Regions from separate parts of the Klebsiella sp. CSG-1 genome, predicted to be linked through region 1. Evidence: predicted binding sites of a transcription regulator. Region 1 holds the regulator's gene; each other region holds the start of a gene.

Region 1 (4,152 bases):
ATGAGCCTCCAGCAAGGGGCGATTAGCGCGTATGATCTGCTCGACCTGCTGCGCGAGAAAGAGCCGCAGGCGAAACCGCCGACGGTCTACCGGGCGCTGGAGTTTCTGCTGGAACAGGGGTTCGTGCACAAGGTGGAATCGACCAACAGCTACGTACTGTGCCATCTTTTCGATCAGCCGACCCATAGCTCAGCCATGTTTATCTGCGACCGCTGCGGCGTGGTCACGGAAGAGTGTGCCGAAGGCGTTGAAGACATTATGCATACGCTGGCGGCGAGAATGGGTTTTGCGCTACGCCACAATGTGATTGAGGCGCACGGCCTGTGCGCAGGTTGTGTCGAGGTCGAAGCCTGTAGCACCCCGGGGCACTGCCATCACGACCATACCATTCAGATCAAAAAGAAAGCCCGCTGAGGCTATCGCCGCAGCGGGAATCGAGGTTGCCGGTACCTCCGTGTACCATCAGGCAGGCAATAACAAAGGGTTAATTCGTTAACACTCACCGCTACCAGCGGTGATCGTTTTTTCGTTCCCAGTCAGACACTTCTTTCTCCGCCTGATCTTTGGCGTATCCATAACGCTCCTGGATTTTACCGACCAGCTGGTCACGCTTACCCTCAATGACGGTCATATCGTCATCGGTCAGCTTGCCCCATTTCTCTTTCGCTTTACCTTTCAACTGTTTCCAGTTACCGCCGATTTCGTCTTTGTTCATAATTCAATCCTCATCGTTCGGTGAGTTAACAGCCCGCTGTGTGCCGGACATAGTATTAACTATAGATAAGAATTCTGAGTTGAATTTATTATTCGGAATCTTTAACCAATTACATATCAAAAATCACTACGAAAACCAGGTTCCACGCCGCCAGTGTCGCCGCCAGATGACCGCCAGCGACAGACCGCGCAGCGCGAGGAAAACCGCCAGCGCCAGCCATAGCGCGTGGTTGCCGAGGACCGGTAGCGTCAGCAGCGTCAGGGCAAACCCCGCCGCCGCCACCGCCATGCTGTTGCGCATCTCAGCCCCGCGCGTCGCGCCGATGAACATGCCATCCAGCAAATAACACCACACGCCAATCACCGGCAGCACGATCTGCCAGATCAGGTAGCGATCGGCAAGCAGCTGAAGCGAGGGCAGCGAGGTCAACAGGGCGACAATCTGCTGTCCCGCCACGGCATAGGTCGCCGCAAAGGCCAGCGCCACCATTCCCGACTGACGGCAGGCCGCTCGCCAGACCTCAAGCAGCTGGCTACCGTCACGCGCGCCGTAAGCCTGCCCGGAGTGCGCTTCCACGGCATAAGCAAAACCATCCAGGGCATAGGCGGTAAAGGTCAACATGGTCATCAGGAGCGCGTTGACGGCAACGATCTCGCCGCCAAGACGAGCGCCGAAAACGGTCACCGCACCAAAGCAGAGCTGAAGCAGCAGAGAGCGCAGCATGATATCGCGATTGAGCGCCAGCAAGCGGCGCATATCTCCGCGCCACGCGCGCTTGAGCAGGGCAAATGACACACCGCGTAGCGCCAGCACGCGTCTTGCCATCAGCAGCCCGATGATAAAGGTGACATATTCGGCGGTGACCGTCGCCAGCGCGGCACCCTGCACGTTCAGATGCAGGCCCATCACCAGCCACAGATCGAGCACGATATTCAGCAGGTTGCCGACAATCAGCAAAATCACCGGCGCCCGGGCATACTGCACGCCCAACAGCCAACCGAGCAGCACCAGGTTTGCCAGCGATGCCGGCGCGCTCAGCCAGCGGATATCGAGAAAGCGCCGCGCCTGCTCCAGCACCGCTTCATTGCCGCCAACAATATGCAACGCCAGATCGATAAGCGGGGTTCGGAAAAGCACAATCAGCAGGCCGGCACCTGTTGCCAGCCCCAGCGGCTGCACCAGCGCCCGCGCCAGGCGGAGAGGATCTTTTGCGCCAAAGGCCTGTGCCGTCAGTCCGGTGGTACTCATCCGCAGGAAAAGCAGCAGCATAAAGAGAAAACTGGTGGCCGTCGCGCCGACCGCGACACCGCCGAGGTAAACCGGGCTGTCGAGATGACCAATCACGGCGGTATCCACCAGTCCCAGCAGCGGAACGGTGATGTTGGAGAAAATCATGGGTAGCGCCAGGCGCCACAGGGCCTTATCAGCGGCGTTAAAGAACATGAGAAAGAGCCTGACCGGGAGGAGACAGCGCAGCATCATGCATCAGACGATGCTGCGTGGGGAAGGTGTTACAGCCACTCACCGTTGCGAATCACGCCAACGGCCAGCCCTTCAATAGTGAAATTTTGCTCGCGTAGATTCACCACGATAGGGGAAAATTCGCTGTTTTCTGGCAGGAGTTCGACGATGTTGCCCTGCTTTTTAAGACGCTTAACGGTGACCTCTTCGTCAATACGCGCCACGACAACCTGGCCGTTGCGTACATCCTGAGTTTTATGGACCGCCAGCAGATCGCCATCGAGAATACCGATATCTTTCATTGACATACCGCTAACCCGCAGCAAAAAGTCGGCATTCGGCTTGAACATCGCCGGATCGACCTGGAAGTGGCCTTCGATATGCTGCTGAGCCAGCAGCGGCTCACCGGCCGCCACGCGGCCAATCAACGGTAGACCTGGTTCTTCTTCCGTCAGCAGGCGAATCCCCCGGGAGGCGCCGGAGATAATCTCGATCGCGCCCTTACGCGCCAGCGCTTTCAGGTGTTCTTCCGCCGCGTTTGGGGAACGGAACCCCAAGCGCTGAGCAATTTCCGCACGCGTCGGCGGCATGCCCGTCTGGCTGATGTGATCCCGAATGAGATCAAACACCTCTTGCTGCCTGGTCGTTAACGCTTTCATCCCGCCCCCTGGGTGTATATACAGTTATGCTGTGAGTATATACAGCTAACGGTGATTTTGGAATCAAATTTCACACAAAAATCAGGAGATTCTTTCCATTTTGCGTCCCCGATAGCCCATGGCGCCAGGGGTGATTGTCGCCGGCCGGGCAAAAGCTCATCGGGTTCGCCCGATCGCCGGGAAGACATCGCAAAGCGGAATATCTCACCACGTGGCCGCTCAGTGATAGCGAGCCCACAGTAAGAGCGCCCAGGTGATCAGCGCGATCGCAATGGCCAGCAGCACCGCCGCAGACCCCATATCTTTCGCCCGACCGGACAGCTCATGATGTTCCGGGCCAATACGGTCCACCACCGCCTCAATCGCGCTATTAAGAATTTCGACTATCATCACTATCAGGACCGAGCCTATCAGCAGCACACGCGTGATGGCGTCGACGTCCAGCCAGCAGGCTATCGCTACAGCAACAATGGCGGCGATGCCTTCTTGACGAAATGCGGCCTCATTTATCCATGCCGCACGGAACCCTTTCCAGGAATAACCTGCCGCTTTAATGATTCGGGTTAACCCAGTGGTATTATTGGCCATCAAAAGAACCTTTTTATGTAAATGACGTCAATGAGTGTACGCGTTTGCCGCGTGGCAACGGAAATTTTGCGCGCTTTCTGTTATTCTTGCCGCGCATTTGCATGATTAACCAGAGGCTTCACATCGTTTATGTCCGGCTGGCAACGAATTTACTATAAATTACTGAATTTACCATTACGGGTGCTGGTAAAAAGCAAGTCTATTCCCGCAGAACCTGCTCAGGAATTAGGGCTGGATACCTCGCGTCCTATCATGTACGTCCTGCCTTATAATTCAAAGGCGGACCTGCTGACCCTGCGCGCTCAGTGCCTGGAGCACGATTTACCCGATCCGCTTGAACCGCTGGAAATCGACGGCGCGCTGCTGCCGCGCTACGTCTTTATCCACGGCGGCCCGCGCGTCTTTACCTACTACGCGCCGAAAGAAGAGTCGATTAAGCTGTTCCACGACTACCTGGATCTGCACCGCAACCATCCTGACCTGGACGTGCAAATGGTGCCGGTGTCGGTGATGTTTGGGCGTGCGCCTGGGCGCGAAAAAGGCGAAGTTAACCCGCCGCTGCGCATGCTGAATGGCATTCAGAAGTTCTTCGCCGTTCTGTGGCTGGGACGCGACAGCTTTGTCCGTTTCTCGCCGCCGGTTTCTCTGCGCAGAATGGCCACCGAACACGGCACCGATAAAATTATCGCCCAGAAGCTGGCCCGCGTCGCGCGTATGCACTTCGCCCGC
Region 2 (4,152 bases), on a different contig from region 1:
AAGCTTCTGAAATACTTTTTCTAAGACGGGAATCGAATCTCTTAGACTCAAAGCGGCACATTCCAGCAAACTCATGAAAAGTAAGCTTAATGCTGTTGGTTTTTAAACCGTACTTACTGAAAGCTTCTATGATACCGACCCATACCTTGAAGTCGATGGCCATACTCAACCGTTCACCGGTTATACGAATATCGTCGTAACCCTCCCGCCTTGAGAATTCCAAATCCTTGAGAACAGAGGTCGCATCGATTGATGTTCTAGTGCCCTTTGCAGGCCTGCTTGAAGGAACAAAAACATTTAATCTCATCAGGGCTACAGGCTGAACTGTGGCCTTACTTGTGACGGTGAGTTTATTGTTAACACTTTCACAATCTGGACCTATAACCTCGCCGATATAAACATTCTCATTCATATAGTTATATCCATTTATAGCGTATGATCGATATGTGCCTAAATATTAACTCTTTCCCGTTTCGACACACCTTTCTTCCCGATTCTACCCACCCTTACCCCGTTTTGACACACCTTTTTCCCGCTTCAGAACACCTTTCTCCCACTACGACACACCTGAAATCGCTACGAAGCCCGTAAACAAAGGTTTTGCCGCTAAAGGGATCAGTTTGGATCTATTTGGATAACTAAGGGTAAATTATTGGATCTACTCAAAGGATATGTGGATAACTCATTATGGAATCTATAGAACTTAAGTGCGTAAGGTGTTTTAAAAGGCTTCAGCTCCCCTGGTGCTTCCTCGCTCACTCGCGGGCTTCGCCCTGTCGTTCGGCTGCGGCGAGCACTGCTGGCTCTCTCTGAAAGGCAAAATTTAACCGATCCTCGCAACGGGGATATCTCTCCAGCGAGTGGTGTACGCAGGGGAGAGCATATCGCGTTTCATTTGCCAGGATGGCACAATTCCTCTACCGGCAAACCATACTTTACCCAGCCCTGAGTTGTTGATCCCGTCCAGAACCCTCATCAGCTCAGCACTGTGAGGGCGTGGCGGGCGTTCGTCGAACAGCTGCAGCTGCGAAACGCCGGAGCCGGTGAAGTCATTCAGCATAACTCCGGCTTTGGCATACCGGTGTCCATCCCTCCAGATACGCTCCAGAGCCGTTGTGGCGGCTGCAATGATGTCCCTGGTGTCCTGAGTGGGTGTAAGAAGTTTTTCCGTAGCCACGTTGCCGTAGTAAGGCTCTTTAACGGCGAACGGAGACGTTTTGATGAAAACGGAAATATGCCGGCAATACTGGTGCTCTTTACGCAGCTTTTCAGAGGCCCGCTCTGCGTGCTGACAGATAGCCTGACGGAGTGACTCGTACTCCGTGATCTTCACGCTAAAACTGCGGCTGCAGACAATTTGCTGTTTCGTCGGAGGGGCTTCCTCAAGCGAAAGGCAGCTTTCCCCGTTCAATTCACGTACCGTTCGCTCAAGGACCACAGAAAAATTTTTGCGGATGAAGGCCGGGTTCGTCAGGGCGAGATCGAGCGCGGTCTTAATGCCCAGCACATTCAGCTTGCGTGCAATACGGTTACCCACCCCCCAGATTTCTTCAACCGGCTGCAGTGAAAGCAGTTTCCGCGTTCTCTGCGGATTTCCCCTGGTCAGAGCAAGTACGCCACGAAACTGTTTCCACTCTTTTGAGGCCCACTGGGCTGATTTTGCAAGGGTCTTCGTTGGTCCGGCGCCCACGCCAATGGTCAGGTGGGTACAGTCATACACGTGCTGACGCAGCTGCCGGCCGAAGTCCTCAAGCTCCATACAGTGCTCCACGCCGGTCAAATCGAGGAACATCTCATCAATGGAATACTGTTCCACTCTGGGGGCCAGTTCCTCCAGGCAGTTCATCACGCGCGCCGACATCGAGGCGTAAAGTTCATAGTTACTTGAAAACGAATATATTTTTTCCGGGTACCTTTCGTTTTTTATCTGAAACCACGGAGTTCCCATTTTGATCCAGGGCTTCGCCTCGGCACTGCGAGCGATTACGTTCCCGTCGTTGTTGCTCAGGACGACTATCGGCTTTCCTTTCAAATCCGGTCGGAAAACACGTTCACAGCTGGCATAGAAGCTGTTCACATCGGCCAGGGCAAACATCAGTACATCTCCCTCGGGCGGTGGATGATATGCGTGACGACGCCAAAGATATCCAGCTCGTCGGGGTCAGGATAAATCGGCGACCAGGAGGCATTCATGGGCTGCAGCGTCAGTCGAGGCGTCAGCAGAAGCCGTTTAACCGTAAACTCCCCCTGTACGCTGGCGACAACGATATCGCCGTGCCGCGGCTTTTCAGCACTGTCCACAACCAGCAGATCGCCATTGTACAGACTACCGTCCGCCATGCTGTCTCCGCTGGCACGCAGGTAGTACGTCGCGCTCGGATGCCGTATGCAGTAATCATGGAGATCCAGATCGGACTCGACATAGTCAGCGGCAGGGCTGGGAAAACCGCAGCTGGCCAGATCGGCAAACAATGGATGGGCCTGTGGCGGGTGTTCTTTCCCGGTGCTGAAAAGCTGTAGCTTCATCTTTCCTCCTGACACTCTAATTTTGCTGGTTATGCATACAGTATATTTAACAGCGTGACGATAATCCAGATCGCCTGCCAGGTAATGGTGCCAACTTACTGATTTAGTGTACGATGGTGTTTTTGAGGTGCTCCCGTGGCTTCCATCTCCATCAGATGTCCTTCCTGCTCAGCTACTGACGGGGTGGTGCGTAACGGCAAAAGCACTGCCGGACATCAGCGCTATCTCTGCTCTCACTGCCGTAAAACATGGCAACTACAGTTCACTTACACCACCTCTCAGCCCGGTACGCACCAGAAAATCATTGATATGGCCATGAATGGCGTTGGATGCCGGGCAACCGCCCGCATTATGGGCGTTGGCCTCAACACGATTTTACGTCACTTAAAAAACTCAGACCGCAGTCGGTAACCTCACGCATACAACCGGGCAGTGACGTCATTGTCTGCGCGGAAATGGACGAACAGTGGGGTTATGTCGGCGCTAAATCACGCCAGCGCTGGTTGTTTTACGCGTATGACAGGATACGGAGGACGGTTGTGGCGCACGTATTCGGTGAACGCACGTTGTCCACGCTGGAGCGTCTTCTGGGCCTGCTGTCGGCCTTTGAGGTCGTGGTATGGATGACGGATGGCTGGCCGCTTTATGAATCCCGCCTGAAGGGAGAACTGCACGTTATCAGCAAGCGATATACGCAGCGCATTGAGCGGCATAACCTGAATCTGAGGCAACATCTGTCAAGGCTGGGCAGGAAGTCACTGTCGTTCTCAAAATCGGTGGAGCTGCATGACAAAGTCATCGGGCATTATCTGAACATAAAACACTATCAGTAAGTTGGAGTCATTACCCGCTATATGTAGTGGCTCCGTCAGCTGGAAACGGCACAAGATATGGTGCCCGCGCCGGCAGCCACGCGACCGTTCCCCTGCCTTCCTCTCCCTGTTGATTTCGCTTTTTCCGGTATTTACGTTTTTTCCGCAATCGCGGCGCCGGCGAAAAGGTATTTTCCGGTGGTTGCGGGCGCAAAAGTCGCAGGGTGAAAAGATAAGGGGGGGAAATTATCAGCCGGTCTGATGTGTGAAGCCCGGCAGGGTTATACAGGGCAGGTGAAAAGGGACAGGAAGAAGCAACATGAAGACGCCAGGCATGCTGTTTGTGCTGCTGCTGGGCGCCGGGTTTCTGACGGGCCGTGATATCAGACAGGAAGTGCGCGTGAAAAAGACGACGAGTCCATTTTGCCCTTCAGCGCCTGTTTAACCGCCTCAAATTCTTCCTGATGTCCATCGTAATCGTTGAGAACCATCGCGTCTCCTGTTGTGTATACGGCGAATTTATTGTTTTAAAATTCCTTAAAATGTTCAAATATGAACATTGTAAGGCTGTAAATAAAGCCGGAATATAGCCAACTAATCCACCCGGACAGAGCATGGGAGTGCGGCGAATTGACCGGATTTGACTTGATCCTTTGGCGACGGGGCCTGAACTGGACCCAGGAACGCGCCGCGGCAGAGCTCGGCATCAGCCGTACCAGCCTGGTAAAATATGAGGACGGTGAGGCTGTGCCCCGGACGATACAGCTTGCCACCGCTGCACTCACGCTGAAAGCGGAATGGCCAACAATGAAGA
Region 3 (4,152 bases), on a different contig from region 1:
CTCTCCGGAGCCGAACAGGGCGCAACCTGCATCACTTTTTAAGACGATACAATTTGTAGATCTGGCGAGAGAGAAACTCTAATGAAAAACTGGAAAACAACTGCAGAAGCAATCCTCACCAACGGCCCGGTTGTCCCGGTGATCGTGGTGAAAAAGCTGGAACACGCTGTGCCGATGGCCAAAGCGCTGGTTGCCGGCGGCGTACGCGTACTGGAAGTCACGCTGCGTACCGCATGCGCGCTGGATGCGATCCGCGCGATTGCGCAAGAAGTGCCGGAGGCGATTGTCGGCGCAGGTACCGTAACAAACGTTGAGCAGCTGAAAGCCGTCACCGAGGCTGGCGCGCAGTTCGCTATCAGCCCGGGTCTGACCGAGTCCCTGCTGAAAGCGGCGACTGAAGAAGGGACCATCCCGCTGATCCCGGGGATTAGCACCGTCTCCGAACTGATGCTGGGCATGCAGTATGGCCTGAAAGAGTTCAAATTCTTCCCGGCGGAAGCTAACGGTGGTGTAAAAGCGCTGCAGGCGATTGGCGGTCCGTTCGCGCATATCCGTTTCTGCCCGACTGGCGGCATCTCACCGGCGAACTACCGCGACTACCTGGCACTGAACAGCGTGCTGTGCATCGGCGGTTCCTGGCTGGTTCCGGCGGATGCGCTGGAAGCGGGCGATTACGACCGTATTACCAAAATTGCTCGCGAAGCGGTTGAAGGCGCGAAGTAATTTTCACGCCCTGATAAATGGCGAAATCCAGACCCGGTAGCGTTGACGCGACCGGGTTTTTTTTATCCCTGAACCTGCACCGCTGACGCGGCGGCTTTCGCGCGAGCCACCGCCTCATCGACGCTATCGGCGACGGCCAGCGTGACGCCCAGTCGACGAGAACCGTCAATCTCCGGCTTACCGAACAGGCGTAGCTGCAGTCCCGCCCCTACCGCGCCCTGGAGATTGCTAAAGGTGACGTTCTGGCTGGTGAGCTGCGGCAGAATGACCGCGGAGGCCGCCGGGCCATACTGACGAATCGCGCCAACCGGCAGACCGAGGAAGGCGCGAACGTGCAGCGCAAATTCCGAGAGGTCCTGGGAAATCAGCGTCACCATTCCGGTGTCATGCGGGCGAGGGGAGACTTCACTGAAAATCACCTCATCACCGCAGACGAACAGCTCCACGCCAAACAGACCGTAGCCGCCAAGCGCCAGCACGACTTTGCTGGCAATCTCCTGGGCGCGGGCCAACGCCAGCTCGCTCATCTGCTGCGGCTGCCAGGATTCGCGGTAATCGCCATCCTCCTGGCGATGGCCGACCGGCGCACAGAAATGGACGCCATCGACCGCGCTGACGGTAAGCAGGGTAATTTCAAAATCGAAATTCACCACCCCCTCGACGATAACCCGACCGGCGCCCGCGCGGCCGCCTTGTTGCGCGTAGCGCCAGGCCTCGGCCAGCTGGTCAGAGTGACGAATAAAGCTCTGGCCTTTACCAGAAGAGCTCATGACCGGCTTCACAATGCAGGGAAGGCCAATCTCCGCGACGGCTTCGCGAAAGGCCGCTTCGCTGTCGGCAAAGCGGTATGCCGAGGTGGGAAGCTGCAGCTCCTCTGCGGCCAGGCGGCGAATACCTTCGCGATTCATGGTCAGTTTCGCCGCGCGAGCGGTGGGGACGACTTTCTGCCCGGCCTGCTCCAGCTCCACCAGCATATCCGTGGCGATGGCTTCAATTTCCGGCACGATAAAGTCGGGTTTTTCTTCCGCAATCAGCGCGCGCAGCGTTTCACCGTGTAGCATGTTGATGACGTGCGAACGATGCGCCACTTGCATCGCCGGCGCGTCGGGGTAGCGGTCGACCGCGATGGTCTCAATACCCAGCCGTTGGCACTCAATGGCGACTTCTTTACCCAGTTCGCCGGAACCTAACAACATCACCCGCGTCGCTGCCGGACGCAGCGCTGTGCCTAATAACGTCATGACTCTTTTCCACAGTAAAAAAACATGCGTCGCATTATAAACGAAAACGTTTGCGTCTGTCTTTACGGCTGTTGGTTGAGTCCCGGGTGAAAATTTGCTATACTGTATAAAAATACAGTATAAAGAGGCTGCACAATGGCGGTTGAAATTAAATATGTGGTGATCCGCGAAGGTGAGGAAAAGATGTCGTTTACCAGCAAAAAAGAGGCCGATGCTTACGACAAAATGCTCGATCTTGCCGAGGTCCTCAACGACTGGCTGGTCGAGTGCCCGCTGACGCTGGATGAAATCCAGCGCGATGAAATGGCAATGTGGCTGGCGGAACGTAAAGAGACATTGCACCACATCCTGAGATCAGGAAAACTCCCGGAAGCGGAAGCGGAAGCGGAAGCGGAAGCGGAAGCGGAAGACGGTACGAACGGCCAGGCTTCTCAGGACGAGAGCTCCGCGGCTGAAACCTCAGAGGCCGCAGCGGAGGGAGCGAGCGAACAACCCGCGGCAACCGCGCCTGTAAAATCGCGCAAGGTGAAGGCCGCCTGAGTCCGGCCGAATTTGCGCATCTTTAGCTGCTCATAACATTTCCTGACATCTCGTCGTTTAGGCTGATGACATCGCTTAATAAGCAACGAGGGAAATCATGGCTAACTGGCTTAATCAACTCCAGTCCCTGCTGGGCCAGCAGGGACCGTCTTCCTCATCAGGCGAGCGGTCTGATGGTAAAAGCTTCCTTCTGCCTGGGGCGCTGGGCGGCCTGGCGGGGCTGCTGGTGGCCAGTAAATCATCGCGTAAGCTGCTGGCTAAATATGGCACCAGCGCACTGCTGGTTGGCGGCGGCGCGGTGGCGGGAAGCGTGCTGTGGAACAAGTACCAGCAAAAAATGCGGGAAAATTCCCCTGCGCAATCTGTCGCTTCTCCTGTACAACCCGCCGGGGCGTCAACCTCGCCAGCCTCCGGGCTCGATGCCCGCAGTGAACGGCTCATTCTGGCGCTGGTGTTTGCCGCGAAAAGCGACGGGCACATTGATGACAGCGAGCGGGCAAACATTGATGAGCAGCTGCGCGCGGCTGGTATTGCCGTGCAGGGGCGCGTTCTTATCGATCGCGCTCTGGCCCAGCCTCTCGATCCGCAGCGTCTGGCGCAGGGCCTCACCAGCGAGCAAGAGGCGCTGGAGATCTATTACATCAGCTGTGCGGCGATCGATATCGACCATTTTATGGAGCGTAGCTATCTCAACGCTCTGGGTGAGGCTTTAGGCCTTCCGCCGGAAGTGCGTGCCGACATCGAACAGGATATCCAGGCACAAAAACAGGCGCTTTCTACCTAAATCCGCAGGTTTTGCTTGCAACGTGGGCCACTTTTGCCACCCTTATACACACGCCATCCTTCAAGCCGCTTCTTGAATGATTTTGTGTATGAAATACAGGATGCAGAAGACCAAAAGATGCCACCAAAAGCAAAACGAATTCCCCACGCCATGACCCTTCATGGCGATACCCGTATCGATAATTACTTCTGGCTGCGCGACGACGAGCGTTCGCGGCCGGAAGTACTTGATTATCTTCGCGAGGAAAATGAGTACGGACAGCAGGTCATGGCGACTCAACGTAGCCTGCAGGAGCGGGTGCTAAAAGAGATTATTGACCGTATCCCGCCGCGCGAAGTCTCCGCGCCCTACAGCAAAAATGGCTACCGTTATCGTCAGGTGTATGAGCCGGGCTGTGAATACGCTATTTATCAGCGTCAGTCGGTGCTGAAAGAGGAGTGGGATGAATGGGAAGTGCTGCTCGATAGCAACCAGCGCGCGGCGCAGAGCGAATTCTATACTCTCGGTGGGCTGGGCATTTCGCCGGATAACACGATGATGGCGCTGGCGGAGGATTATCTCTCCCGTCGGCAGTATGGCCTGCGCTTGTGCAATCTGCAAAATGGCGAATGGTATCCTGAAGTGCTGGAAAACGTTTCGCCGGAATTCGCCTGGAGCAATGATTCGCAAACGCTGTGGTATGTCCGCAAGCACCCGACTACGCTGCTGCCTTATCAGGTCTGGCGGCATACCGTGGGCGCTTCGCCGCACTCCGATGCGCTGGTCTACGAGGAGAAGGATGAAACCTTCTACGTCAGCCTCCATACGACCACCTCCCGGCAATTCGCCGTTATCTATCTTGCCAGCGCGACAACCAGTGAAGTG

Evidence for each region. Region 1 encodes LexA, which represses DNA repair genes until DNA is damaged. Its sites were predicted from a motif close to TNCTGTATGTACATACAGNA; they were not measured.
Region 2: the regulator LexA is predicted to act here: its motif matches at 2,550-2,569, upstream of umuD (translesion error-prone DNA polymerase V autoproteolytic subunit).
Region 3: the regulator LexA is predicted to act here: its motif matches at 2,065-2,084, upstream of AC007G_RS19895 (YebG family protein).

The regions. Positions count from the first base shown of each region.
Region 1 covers NZ_JBWNLD010000007.1:40,828-44,979, reverse strand. Annotated here, with positions in the region: gene zur (zinc uptake transcriptional repressor Zur) at 1-414, shown strand, start outside; gene AC007G_RS17525 (CsbD family protein) at 506-715, opposite strand; gene dinF (MATE family efflux transporter DinF) at 842-2,158, opposite strand; gene lexA (transcriptional repressor LexA) at 2,227-2,835, opposite strand; gene AC007G_RS17510 (diacylglycerol kinase) at 3,055-3,423, opposite strand; gene plsB (glycerol-3-phosphate 1-O-acyltransferase PlsB) at 3,553-4,152, shown strand, end outside.
Region 2 covers NZ_JBWNLD010000016.1:82,044-86,195, reverse strand. Annotated here, with positions in the region: gene AC007G_RS25720 (RepB family plasmid replication initiator protein) at 1-412, opposite strand, end outside; gene AC007G_RS25715 (Y-family DNA polymerase) at 824-2,095, opposite strand; gene umuD (translesion error-prone DNA polymerase V autoproteolytic subunit) at 2,095-2,526, opposite strand; one part of gene AC007G_RS25705 (IS1 family transposase) at 2,662-2,911, shown strand; one part of gene AC007G_RS25705 (IS1 family transposase) at 2,911-3,359, shown strand; gene AC007G_RS25700 (hypothetical protein) at 3,658-3,783, shown strand; gene AC007G_RS25695 (helix-turn-helix domain-containing protein) at 3,969-4,152, shown strand, end outside.
Region 3 covers NZ_JBWNLD010000008.1:237,541-241,692, reverse strand. Annotated here, with positions in the region: gene edd (phosphogluconate dehydratase) at 1-42, shown strand, start outside; gene AC007G_RS19905 (bifunctional 4-hydroxy-2-oxoglutarate aldolase/2-dehydro-3-deoxy-phosphogluconate aldolase) at 82-723, shown strand; gene purT (formate-dependent phosphoribosylglycinamide formyltransferase) at 786-1,964, opposite strand; gene AC007G_RS19895 (YebG family protein) at 2,100-2,504, shown strand; gene AC007G_RS19890 (tellurite resistance TerB family protein) at 2,602-3,288, shown strand; gene ptrB (oligopeptidase B) at 3,406-4,152, shown strand, end outside.